DNA from 3 places in the Vibrio lentus genome. Region 3 is predicted to be linked to each of the others. Evidence: predicted binding sites of a transcription regulator. Region 3 holds the regulator's gene; each other region holds the start of a gene.
The links. The regulator PurR, encoded in region 3, represses purine synthesis genes. The targets are predictions, from matches to a motif close to TNANGNAAACGTTTNCNTNA.
Positions count from the first base shown of each region.

Region 1: pyrD (quinone-dependent dihydroorotate dehydrogenase) is a predicted target of PurR. The motif match lies at 1,941-1,960, and genes of this name have one in related genera.
Region 2: QWZ07_RS17775 (NupC/NupG family nucleoside CNT transporter) is a predicted target of PurR. The motif match lies at 2,459-2,478, and genes of this name have one in related genera.

Region 1 covers NZ_JAUFQE010000002.1:1,306,259-1,310,551, forward strand. The annotation lists gene QWZ07_RS14465 (cell division protein ZapC) at 15-563, opposite strand; gene pyrD (quinone-dependent dihydroorotate dehydrogenase) at 803-1,813, opposite strand; gene QWZ07_RS14475 (NAD-glutamate dehydrogenase) at 2,148-4,293, opposite strand, start outside.
Region 2 covers NZ_JAUFQE010000002.1:2,121,034-2,125,326, reverse strand. The annotation lists gene QWZ07_RS17790 (YcgL domain-containing protein) at 1-218, shown strand, start outside; gene QWZ07_RS17785 (lytic murein transglycosylase) at 248-1,246, shown strand; gene QWZ07_RS17780 (LysR family transcriptional regulator) at 1,399-2,319, shown strand; gene QWZ07_RS17775 (NupC/NupG family nucleoside CNT transporter) at 2,525-3,724, shown strand; gene QWZ07_RS17770 (cation:proton antiporter) at 3,910-4,293, shown strand, end outside.
Region 3 covers NZ_JAUFQE010000002.1:1,799,259-1,803,551, reverse strand. The annotation lists gene QWZ07_RS16455 (TVP38/TMEM64 family protein) at 1-432, opposite strand, end outside; gene QWZ07_RS16450 (TfoX/Sxy family DNA transformation protein) at 566-1,156, opposite strand; cyclic di-GMP riboswitch class I at 1,284-1,369, opposite strand; gene purR (HTH-type transcriptional repressor PurR) at 1,540-2,544, opposite strand; gene torD (molecular chaperone TorD) at 2,862-3,509, opposite strand; gene torR (two-component system response regulator TorR) at 3,798-4,293, shown strand, end outside.

The DNA of each region.
Region 1 (4,293 bases), 490 kb from region 3:
CTCGAGGTTAGAGGTTAACCCACCATCGCAATATGCGTTTGATGAAGGATGGCATTTGCATCAGTCATTCTATCGTGCATAACTTTAATCGAGTCTCCAAATCGTAACCCTTTTGAAGGCGTTAGGAGGAACTCTTCTAAGTCTACAAATGCACATAAGCTCGCACACTCTCCTACTTCTAATACAATGAAGTAACCAAGGCTATGCTCGTTATTCATTTGTACAATATCCCCTTCTTGAGGATATTCATGGCCAACGCCTTGTGAGTCGAAGAACCAGCTTTTAGGCTGTACAGGCTTATGAAAACGCTTCGCGGCCACACAATAAAGTGCAAGCTCGGCTTGTCGTGGCTCAGACAATTCTAAGCCAGAAATTTGTTCTTTGAAGGTTTGGTAAGAAGATGCATCATCAACAGTGAATTCATTATCTTTAAAAGCGCAGTCCACCAGCTTATTGCGGACCAGATTCGTTTTAAAAATCATATCCTCTCCGAGGTTTAGCATCAATGAACATTGCTGCTCATCGTAATACCAACTCCATGTATCGCTAGGTTTAAGCATCATTTCGTCTCACACTGTTGAACCATTCCGTTAGGTAAAACGCAAAATTACCTTCAATTACAGTAATTTTACTGCTCAACAGGCAAAAAAAAAGAGGAAATGAATTCCTCTTTCTTATCGCTTTTCTCTACAACTCAGTGAGTTACAGTGTCTCTTTTATCAAGACAATACCGGATTATAGATTTTCAGTGACGACTATTAGTTTTCAACCTATAGATCTTACGAACTACCGATTTTACTAACTATAGATTTTTAACGATGTCACGAACAAGGCCTGGACCTTTGTAGATGAAACCAGAGTAAACTTGTACAAGCTTAGCGCCTGCCATCATTTTCTCTTTTGCAGCAACGTAAGAGTCAACACCACCTACCCCAATGATCGGTAGTTGGTCGCCTAGCTCTTGGTGAAGTTTACGAACAACTTCAGTACTGCGAGATTGAACTGGACGTCCGCTTAGGCCACCCGCTTCGTCACAATGCTTCATGCCTTCAACGATACTGCGATCCAATGTCGTATTGGTTGCGATCACACCATCGATCTTATTTTTGATCAATGATTCGCAAATCTGGCTGATTTCGTCATCACTTAGATCCGGAGCGATCTTAAGAGCAAGCGGGACATATTTGCCATGCTTCGCTTCTAATTCGGATTGCTTGGTTTTTAGTTCAGACAACAGATCATCAAGTGCTTCGCCATATTGTAACGAACGAAGTCCTGGAGTATTTGGTGAAGAGATATTTACCGCAATGTAACCCGCGTATTGGTAAACCTTCTCCATGCAGATAATGTAATCTTCTGCGCCCTTTTCAATTGGCGTGTCTTTGTTCTTACCAATATTGATACCTAAGATGCCGTCATAGTTCGACTTCTTAACATTCTCAATTAGGTTATCTACGCCTAGGTTGTTAAAGCCCATGCGATTGATAATACCTTCGGCTTCAACAAGACGGAACAGACGTGGTTTGTCATTACCTGCTTGTGGACGAGGAGTAACAGTCCCTACTTCTACAAAACCAAAACCCATTGCGCCAAATGCATCAATACATTCGCCGTTTTTGTCTAGGCCGGCAGCAAGGCCAACTGGATTTTTAAAAGTAAGACCCATGCACTCTACAGGTCGATGAGGTAATTGTTGGCGATACAAAAGATCAATAGGTGTGCCGGTGAAGCGTTTGAAATTTTGGATTGCAAGATCATGTGCCTTTTCGGCATCAAGTTGGAAAAAGCCAGTTCTGGCTAGACGGTAAAGCATTGTGCCTCCGATAGAAAAAAGCGCCGTGTAAACGGGGCGATATTATTTACTTATTTACCCAACTATTCAATCTATTACTGTCTGTAAGGGTAAGATAATCGAGTTTGCTAACGAAAGAGGTTTATTATTAAGCAAACGTTACCGTACCCTCCAGTGAATGGTCCATTTGACTATCATTCATGTAACGAACATCGTTTAACTCGGCCAATTAGAAGCTAACTTGATCAAGCATAAGTGACTCAACAAAATAATTGGACATGTCATTTACTATTCAGCCAAACGAAAAAGGCAGACCTAATGGCCTGCCCTTGTTTCTTTTAGTTTTATCTAATCGCTAGTCTGTCGACATGCAGTTTAGATTCAATAGCATCAATTCACGTAGTGCTACTGAGAACTTAGCAAACTCATGAACAGAACCCACTTTGAATTCGTTCAAGATGCTTTCCCAACGATGTAAAGACACAGAATTACTTTCCATCCAGTCATCAAGCGCTTTAATCACATCGATGTCTGAAGCACAACCGCAGTTAAGCACTTGGCCAGTTAGCTGACGTTGCTGCCAATCCAGATCTTCTCTGAATGCTGCACGTGCCAGCGCTTGCCAGTTGTTATCTACAGCTTGACCATTGATTTGCTTCAAGAACCAGTGCAGAGACAAACGATCACCAAGATTGAAATAAAGCTTAGACGCTTGTTGTACTGTTTTACCTGTTTCACGAGCCACTGTGGATATATCCAGTGCTGAGTACAAGCTAGACAAACGCGCAACTGAATTAGCCAACTCAGCGTTTACGCCTTGGTCAATCCATAACTGTGCCATTGCGTTATGCTCTTCTACTTCAGAAGCCACTAGGTTTTCATCCAGTTTCTCTGTGATAGTTAGAACATCGCCTTGGTAAAGTTCAATCAATGCTTTCACTGACTGTTTACCGGTACGGTTTCTTAACAACCAACGAGCCAAGCGACGAAGTGTACGGCGAACATGGTAAATCAATTCATATTGAGCTTCAGAACTTGAAACATTATCCAGTTCACGGATGCTCTTCAGAACATGGCCAAGACCGTAGATTTCACGTGATGCCGCGTAAGCATTTGCAATATCAACGATATTTGCGCCCGTCTCTTCTTGCAGACGAGTAACGAAGTTACAACCCATTTCGTTAACCATTTGGTTAGCCAGTGCCGTCGCAATGATTTCAGAGCGTAGTGGGTGGTTATCCATATGCTGAGAATAGTTACGACGTAACGCTGTTGGGAAGTATTGCATAAGCTGTTGAGCATGGAATTCATCATTAGCGATATCATCACTAACAAGATCTTCTTTAAGCACCATTTTTCCGTAAGCAACAAGTACAGAAAGCTCTGGTCTTGTTAGGCCTTGACCCTGCTTTTCACGCTCAAGCAGTGTTTCGTCATCTGGGATGTATTCCAAACCACGATCCAAGTACCCTGCTTTTTCCATAGTGTGGATGAAGCGGATTTGCTCTTTGACTAAGCCAACACCTTGATGCTCAGTAACCGAAATAGACTCAGCTTGGCAATATGCGTCGTCTAGTACGATTTCGCCCACTTCATCTTCCATCGATTCAAGCACTTGGTTACGTTGCTTAACGGTTAGATCACCATTAGACACCAAACCATTCAAGAAGATCTTAATGTTTACTTCATTATCCGAACAGTCAACACCACCAACGTTATCAACGAAGTCGGTATTAACTCGGCCACCCGTCAGCGCGTATTCAATACGACCCAATTGAGTCATACCCAAGTTACCGCCTTCACCAACAACCTTAGCTTTCAGGTCACGGCCATCGATACGAAGCACGTCATTTGCACGGTCACCAACATCAGTATGAGTCTCGTTTGAAGACTTAACGTATGTACCAATACCGCCATTCCAAAGAAGATCAACCTGCATAGACAAGATCGCTTTGATCAAGTCATTCGGTGCCATTGATGCTTTCTTGGTACCCAGCATTTTCTGAATTTCAGGCGTCAGAGAGATAGACTTCGCTCGACGAGAGAAGATGCCACCACCTTGAGAGATAAGGTCTTTGTTGTAATCTTCCCAGCTTGAGCGAGGTAGATTAAACAAGCGCTCACGCTCTACCCAGCTTGATGCTGATTCTGGATTCGGATCGATGAAGATATGCATGTGGTTAAACGCAGCTTGCATACGAATATGCTTAGACAACAGCATGCCATTACCAAACACATCGCCCGCCATATCACCTACACCAATAGCGGTGAAATCCGTTGTTTGACAGTTGATGCCCATTTCACGGAAGTGACGCTTAACAGATTCCCAACCACCTTTCGCGGTGATACCCATTGCTTTATGGTCGTAACCGTTAGAACCACCAGAGGCAAACGCATCGCCTAACCAGAAGTTGTACTCATCAGATACTGAGTTTGCGAGATCTGAGAACGTTGCTGTACCTTTATCGGCAGCAACGACCAAGTACGGATCATCTTCATCG
Region 2 (4,293 bases), 320 kb from region 3:
CACAAGTCCCTGACGCACTGATGCAAATGTTTGGTAAACCTAGCTTTGTAATGGTAATTAAAATGGAAGGCCGCACGCTTGCCCAAGTCAGCATCGAAAAAGTGAAAGAGTCACTAAAAAACGATGGTTTCTTTTTGCAGGTTCCGCCTCCACCGGTTAACGAACTTGAACTGCATAAAGAGCGTAAAGCTCAGCAGAATGTTCAAGACGAAGAGTGATAGCCACCTAATTCAAGGAGGAATGATCGTTGAGTAAATTTTCTAAAACCCTATTAGCCGTGTCAGCATTGCTATTGGGCAATAGCCTGACTATCGGTTCAGTACAGGCTGAAGAGCTTAGCTTTGAACAATATGTAGAGAAGTTAAAGCAGCAAGGCCGTGAACAAGGCATTTCTGAAGCGATCATTGAAGAAGCCTTTGATGGTGTGACGTTTAAGCCGAGAGCTGTCAAAGCTGATAAAAACCAACCTGAGAAGAAACTGACTCTGGATGAATACATTCCACGTGCGGTTCCAGATTGGAAAGTGAAACAGGCGAGATCGCTCTATAAGAAACACTACACCGCGTTAAAGCGTATTGGTGACGAGTACGGTGTTCAACCAAGGTTCATTGTCGCTCTGTGGGGCGTAGAAAGTAATTTTGGCAAGTTCACTGGCAATTACAGTGTTATCGATGCTTTAACCACTATGGCTTATGAAGGGCGCAGAGAAGCGTTGTTCCGCAGCGAAGCGATGGCAGCGTTAACGATTCTTGACCAAGGCCATATCGCACCCAAAGATATGAAAGGTTCTTGGGCTGGCGCGATGGGGCAGCCTCAGTTTATGCCTAGCTCATTCTTAGCTTATGCCGCTGACGGCAACGGCGACGGTAAGAAAGATATTTGGGGCACTGAAGAAGACGTATTTGCTTCGGCGGCTAATTATCTCAGCCAATCAGGTTGGGATGACAAATATACATGGGGCCGTCAGGTTCACGTGCCGGCAACTGTGTCTATCGAGATGCAAGGTCGAGGTGAAGATAAAGCGAAATACTTAAAAGAGTGGTCTGAACTCGGCATTAAGCGCTTTGACGATCGCCCATTACCAACGCTTGATGAAGATATTAAAGCTTGGCTAATTATGCCAGACGATGAAACTGGCCGTTCTTACCTCATTTACAACAACTACAATGTGTTAATGAAGTGGAATCGTTCTTACTACTTTGCGTTGGCGGTTAGCCACCTAGCAGACAGAATTAAGTTTGATTAACAGACTTAATTTGATTAATCGCCCTAGGTCGCTTTGAATAGCATTTGGCCTACTATAGGCAGAACGAACTAAAGGACTCTTCGGAGTCCTTTTTCTTTTATATTTCAGAGAATTTTAAAGGTGGCCTTGTGCTAACAGATAGAGCCGCACAGATGGTGATATTCCATGCGTTAATCAAGCATGAAGGCTTTACCAGTGCAGCAAAAAGTTTGAATGTGTCGGTGTCTCACATCAGTAAGCAAATTGCTTTGCTCGAGGACTCGATAGGTATCAAGCTGGTGCAAAGAACCACACGCAGCCTGACACTAACCGAAGCTGGGGAAGTGTTTTATCAGCATTGTGAGCAGCTGTTCAATACGGTGAAGGCGGCTCAAATGGATATGGATAGCCAGCGTGATGATATCTCTGGGATATTCCGCATAGGCTTGTCACAGTCATTTGGCACACTGCATATCATTCCTGCAATTGATCAGCTCAGACAGCTTTACCCGCAGCTGAGAATTGAAGTGCACTTGTTCGACTACAAAGTGGACATGATTGAGGAGCGCTTGGATCTCTGGATCACCAACAATGAAGATTTACCTGAAGGTTATATTGCGCAACGCTTAGCCGACAGTCAGTTTGTAGTGGCGGCATCACCGGATTATCTGATTAAAGCTGGTACTCCACACGTGCCTTCCGATTTGATTGACCATAACTGCCTTATCTATCGTAGCCGTGAACGGGACTACACATCGTGGGCATTTGATAACGGCCAAGAAAACCTCAGTGTTAAAGTGGCAGGCGACTATTCGGTGGATTTGGCTGAAGCGGTACGAGACGCGGCAGTATCGGGTTGGGGCGTTGCTTATCTGGCGACTTACTTAGTCAAAGAAGAGTTTAGAACGGGCAAGCTCATCCAAGTATTACCAGAATGGCGAGCGAGTCAGTTGATGCCATTTTACGCTGTGTATCCGAGTAGAAAGAACATGCCGAAGAAGCTTTCTGCAGTGATTGAGTTCATCAAAGATCATATCGGGTCGCCAACTTATTGGGATGAAAACCTTAAAACCTGCGTTGAGTTGCACCGTTAACTGTTTCCTAATCTATAAATATAATTTCCATATGGAAAAAGCACGCTTTTTGAGCAAGTTAAATCATTAAAATTCAATACTTTAATATAATCATAGATGAGGCAGTGATAATCCCAACATCATATTAACAACCGCACCTTGCCGCAAACGATTTCCTCTATACAATGCGTCGCCTTTCCTACCTACAACTTTTAGGTTGACGCATATGGCTTCCCTACTTGGAATTATCACTATTTTAGTAGCCGCTTGGTTACTATCTACGGACAGAAAAAATATCCCGCTAAGAACCGTCTCTTTGGCTTTCTTACTGCAAATTTCATTCGCGCTATTGGTTCTTTATGTGCCGATGGGTAAAGAAGTGTTGAATGCAGCTACTGGTGCGGTGTCTAGCTTGATCAACTACGGTCAAGAGGGGATTAACTTCCTATTTGGTGGCCTCACGAATAACGGATTTGTTTTCGCTATTAACGTTCTCGGCATCATTATCTTTTTCTCTGCACTGATTTCAGGTTTGTACCACATCGGCTTTATGCCAAAGGTGATCAACCTTATCGGCGGTGCTTTGCAAAAGTTCTTAGGTACAGGTCGTGCGGAGTCTTTGTCTGCAACGGCGAACATCTTTGTTGGCATGATTGAAGCACCATTGGTGGTTAAGCCTTACTTGAAGCACATGACGGATTCACAACTGTTTGCTGTGATGGTGTGTGGTTTGGCTTCTGTGGCTGGTGGTACGCTAGTGGGTTATGCATCGCTTGGTGTTGATTTGAACTACCTGATCGCTGCGGCGTTTATGTCTGCGCCTGCTGGTCTATTGATGGCCAAGATTTTGGTACCAGGTAACGCAGATGAGGCTCAAGAAAATATTGAGTCTGACGTTGAAATTCCACGAGCAACAAACGTCGTTGAGGCAATGGCAGATGGGGCTATGTCTGGACTTCGTATTGCCGTTGCAGTGGGTGCGACACTTCTGGCCTTTATCAGTGTAATTGCAATGCTGAATGGCTTGTTAGGTATTGTTGGTGGTTGGTTTGGCGTGAACCTAAGCTTCGAACTTATCCTAGGTTATGTGTTCGCACCCGTTGCATGGCTGATCGGTGTGCCATGGTCTGAAGCTGTTGTTGCAGGTTCGCTGATCGGTAACAAGATCGTTGTGAATGAGTTTGTGGCTTTCATCCAGTTAATGGACGTGAAAGACGCACTGAGTGAGCACTCAAAAGCGATCGTTACTTTTGCACTATGTGGTTTTGCCAATATCTCTACGATGGCCATTCTGATTGGTGGTTTGGGTAGCTTAGTTCCAGAGCGTCGTTCTTTCATCTCACAATACGGTTTTAAAGCGATTTGTGCAGGTGTGCTTGCCAACTTAATGAGCGCAGCGATTGCTGGTGTGGTGCTTTCTCTGTAGCTAGATGATAAGTACAGAGTGGGTGAGTCAGTCACTTTATTTCCCCTATAGTAAAGTGACTGATTAATCACACTAATATTCGGTTAGCATGAAAAAGAGAGCCTATAGTTTAATGACATAGGCTTTCTTGTTTCAGCAAATAGGTTTGTATCACAAGGTGTGGTACAAATTTTTTAGGGGCACAAATGGATTTGTCGATTACTTCATCCTTGGCGTTAATTGGACTGCTGTCTTTAACGTGTCAATTGTTAGGCTGGCGCTTACGTCTTCCTGCTATTCTTCCTCTTCTTATTGTCGGCCTACTTCTAGGTCCCGGTCTTAACATCCTTAATCCCGATGCCATTTTTGGTGACGTGCTATTTCCGCTGATTTCATTAGGTGTCGCTATTATTCTGTTTGAAGGTGCATTGACCCTGAATTTCAAGGAAATAAGAGGTCATGGTCGCATGGTGACGCACCTCGTGAGCTTCGGCATGTTGATTACATGGGCGTGCATTGTCGTTGGTGCTTATTACTTTGTGGACTTCAGTTGGCCATTAGCCGCGCTGTTTGCTGCCTTAGTTGTAGTG
Region 3 (4,293 bases):
TGGGAAGACAGGAATCAGACGCAGAGAGAATAAGTAAAATGCCCCGTCTTTTTCAACGCCCTTGTTAATCGTTGCTAACTTGTCACCAAACTTGGTTTGGATCCAGTCACGTAACAGGTAGCGGCTACTTAAGAAGGCGAGAGTTGCACCAATAGCACTCGCAAAAGATACCAGCAGTAAACTGTTCCAGAAACCAAACAAGGCAGCGCCTAACAGAGTAACAACCGCAGCGCCAGGAATTGAGAAAGCCGTGATCATGACATAGGCGGCGAAGTAAATTGCAGCAGCGGCAATAAAATTGCTCTCGATGTAGTCATTCAAAACAGCTTGTTGAGCTTTCGCATTCTCAAGTGTTAGGTATTGGCCGAAATTGACGCCTAACAAGACGATCGTTACGACCAATACGATACCCAATATCATTTTCTTACTCATTGATACTTCCTCTAATTTTTCAATGCATACCATTAGTATAGATAGACAGGCAAAGCATAGATTAACTTTCAACAGATATAAAAAAAGCCGCAAGAATGCGGCTTAGTTATGTAGATAGTTTGAACTGACAATATTAATTGACGCGACTGATAAGCTCTTCACGACGTTGCTGCGGTATAACAGACCAATGAGTACCATTGATCGCACCTTCTAGCGCCCAAAGCAGCTCAATGCTGACAGAGGAAGCATGTGATTCCTTGATGGCGTTAAATGCGTTTACAGAGCCAGATTCATATAAACATTCTACAGAATCGATCCCAGCCTTTTTTAACATACGCTCGGTAGCGAGTCGAAGGTTAGGGAGGTCCTTTAATCGAGTTGGCTTAGCAGAAGATTGCTCAGCTTTCTCTTCTTTAGCAAACCCCAAAGACGTCGTAGCAAGCTGCAAGATTTTCTCTTGGTCTTGCCACAAGCCTTCCGGCAATGCGAAATACTTTGTGACGACAGGGAAACCACGTTTTTTGTAGACGTATGGTCGAAACCCTTGTTGCTCGAATTGCTTTGTTGTGTCTTTGTCCGCTCTTATGTGCAGCTGGTCGTTAACAACCAGAGCAAACATAGTGTCATCAGCAAAAAGCCCGAATCCACCAAACATTGAGCGTGATTTTATTTTTCCTAGGGGCTCAAATAATTTCATTGAGTCCTTTAGTATCGGTTTATCCATGTTATCTATCTCGGTGTATTTGAACTACGCCACCAAATAAGCAGGTCCGAGAGATTAGCAAAATGTTGCAATTAAATTGTCAATAAGCCGTAAATTACTAAATTGTTAGTAATTACCGCATTTTGCCATCGGTAACCCCGCTACCATACCAACGAGTGGTTTAGGCCGGAAGCTTTGCGTCTCACTCTTTCGAGTGGTTTGCCCTGTGCGTGACTGACTGAATAGAATAAAGTTTTTGTTGAATGAGGCTCACACCTGATATTTCAAAATGTGATATTGCTTCAATTAATGATCTTGGTGTTATGCAACTGGGTTTATTTTATCTGCTTATAAAAAAAGCGCACTCAAAGGTGCGCTTAATGAAATTAAACTCGATTTATCAATTAATTTAACGTTTTAACTGTGCTTCGCTCAACAATTTCTGGGTGCATTTCGAAGACACGTTTTTCATGATCTTTATCTTTAATGCGCTCTAACAAAATTTCGAATGCATTTTTACCAACACGACGCTTAGGTTGGTGAACCGTCGTCAATGGTGGAGAGAAGTATTCTGCAAGTTCAATGTTGTCGTAACCGATAACCGAAATATCTTCAGGAATACGAATACCTTGCTGTTGCAGGCGACTCATCAGGCCAAGTGCCATAGTGTCGTTAAAACAGAACACAGCGGTAGGGCGATCTTCCATCTGAGCAATTCTATCAGCCGCAAGTACAGCGGTATCACACTCAAAGTTACCTTCAATGATGAGCTTTTCGTCGGTTGCGACCTTCGCTTCATTGAGTGCGCGTTTGTAACCCGCGATGCGTTCTACACATGCTGCTTTGTCTAAGTGGCCACTTAAACAAGCAATCTTTGTGTGACCACGTTCTAGCAGGTACTTGGTTGCTAGATAGCCGCCTTCTTCAGAGTTATCGATGATCTTATCAGCCTGAGAGGTTTCAGGGCCCCAGTCCATGACAACTTTTGGGATATCAGCATGGCGATCTAACATGCCACGAAGTTCTTCTGTTAAGTCGGAACACATAACCAAGATGCCATCTACACGTTTTTCTGCAAGCATTCGTATGTAGTCACGTTGCTTCTCATAGATACCACCCGTGTTACACAGAATCAAAGTGTAACCTTGACGGTAGCAGTAGCTTTCAACACCATCGATCACTTCAGAGAAGAAGAGGTTTGTTGATTGAGTCACTAACATGCCGATAGTACGTGTTGAATTGCATTTCAAGCTACGCGCAACAGCACTTGGTGCGTAGTTTAACTCGTCTACGGCTTTATTTACTTTCTCTTGAGTCGCTTCTGCAACAAAACGTGTCTTGTTGATTACGTGAGAAACGGTGGTAGTTGATACGCCTGCTAAGCGAGCGACATCTTTTATAGTGGCCATGGTTTTATCCTATTAGAAGCTACTTTCCCAAAGTACGGAATAAAGTAGCCGTTAAGCTACCTAACTAAGAGCTTAAATTTGTAGGGCTCTTTGGGGTACTAAAGTGCTAAAAAACAAAAAACCGCTATTGAGCGGCTTGTCTTAACACCGAAATGCTCTGAACTTAAATAAGCATAGCATTTCGTGAATGTTTCATATTTTATCGTTTGCGGTCACAATTTTAGACTGACTAGAAATTACTCGCAATAAAATTCACCCAGAAATCTTGGTGAATTGTCACATTCTATTGAATTTGTTTACTTAATCATCAGCGTATCTTATTCACCCGCTAAATACTGAGTGTCCAAATTACAGAAGGCCACGAGAAGAGTTGCCACAGATGCATAGAAACCGAATGAATCGATCTCACAACATTTAACGTTGAACTTTGGTACCCAAGTAAGGAGTTGTTGTTCAATAAATTGCTGTTGAACAGTGAACGATTTTTCTAATTCTTCTTCAAGCTCAGTTTCATTTGAACGGATGATGAGATTGCCAAGGAAATCAAGTTCGATAGCAATGTGGTCTGCTGGCTCTTTCAGATCTTGGTTAACCACCAAGTTGTGCTTAGCCATGATCTCTTCCATGTCTTTAGCTGGCTTATCGTTTAATAGACCTGTTTCGCCGATATACATTGAAGCGTAAGGTAGAGCACCATGTTTATCTGTCTTTAAAAATAGATCGCAAAAGTCAGCAGACAGTTCTAGTTGGGCATCTTCACGTGTTTGTAGACGGTTCAATGCGTCTACCAGTTTATCAATCGCAGGCTTGAGTGTTTCGTTTTCGCCTAAACCAGTCAGGAAAGAACGGATCTCAACAGAGTGGTAGTGGTCGAGTTCTTCTTGTGTGAGCTCTTTAGCGAACAAGCTTGATAGCCACCAGTAGATTTCAGCTCTTTGTTCGTTGAATGCTTTCGTATCTTTCATTTCATAGATCCTGATTTAGTCTTGTGATGTTTATATACCCAAGCATCGCGAAGTCATTTGGGTATAAGCACACCAAGGCTCAATAACAAGGTTATTTGCTAAACGCAAAGTGACTCGTTAGTCGTAATGCCTATATTGAATTGCGATGGACGATAAATAGCAAGGTTTTAGATTGTCTTGTATCAAAAAAGATTCATGTTTCTCGCTTTTATCTGCTGTACCACTAGAATTGTTACTAGTTATGAATAGAATGGTTACTGAAACTATTAAATAAGAAAAGTGGTGTAGATGAGCTATCACGTATTAGTCGTAGAAGATGATGTGGTAACCCGAAGTAAGCTGGTTGGATATTTCCAGAACGAAGGTTACACAGTGAGCGAAGCGGAAAGCGGCGCTCAGATGAGAAACGTGTTGGAAGAAAACAACGTTGATCTCATTATGCTAGACATCAACTTACCAGGCGAAGATGGATTGATGCTAACTCGCGAATTACGCAGTCAATCGGACATTGGGATTATTTTAGTTACTGGACGCACGGATAGCATCGACAAAATTGTAGGCCTAGAAATGGGCGCAGACGATTATGTTACTAAACCCTTCGAACTTCGCGAGTTATTAGTTCGAGTTAAAAACTTACTTTGGCGTATTGCTGCGGCTCGCAAAACCGCGGTTGGTACGGCAGTTGAAGCTGAAGACGAATCTGTGGTTCGTTTTGGTGAGTGGACGTTTGATATCCCTCGTCGTGCTTTAAGTAAAAATGGTGAGCCAGTTAAGCTGACTAAAG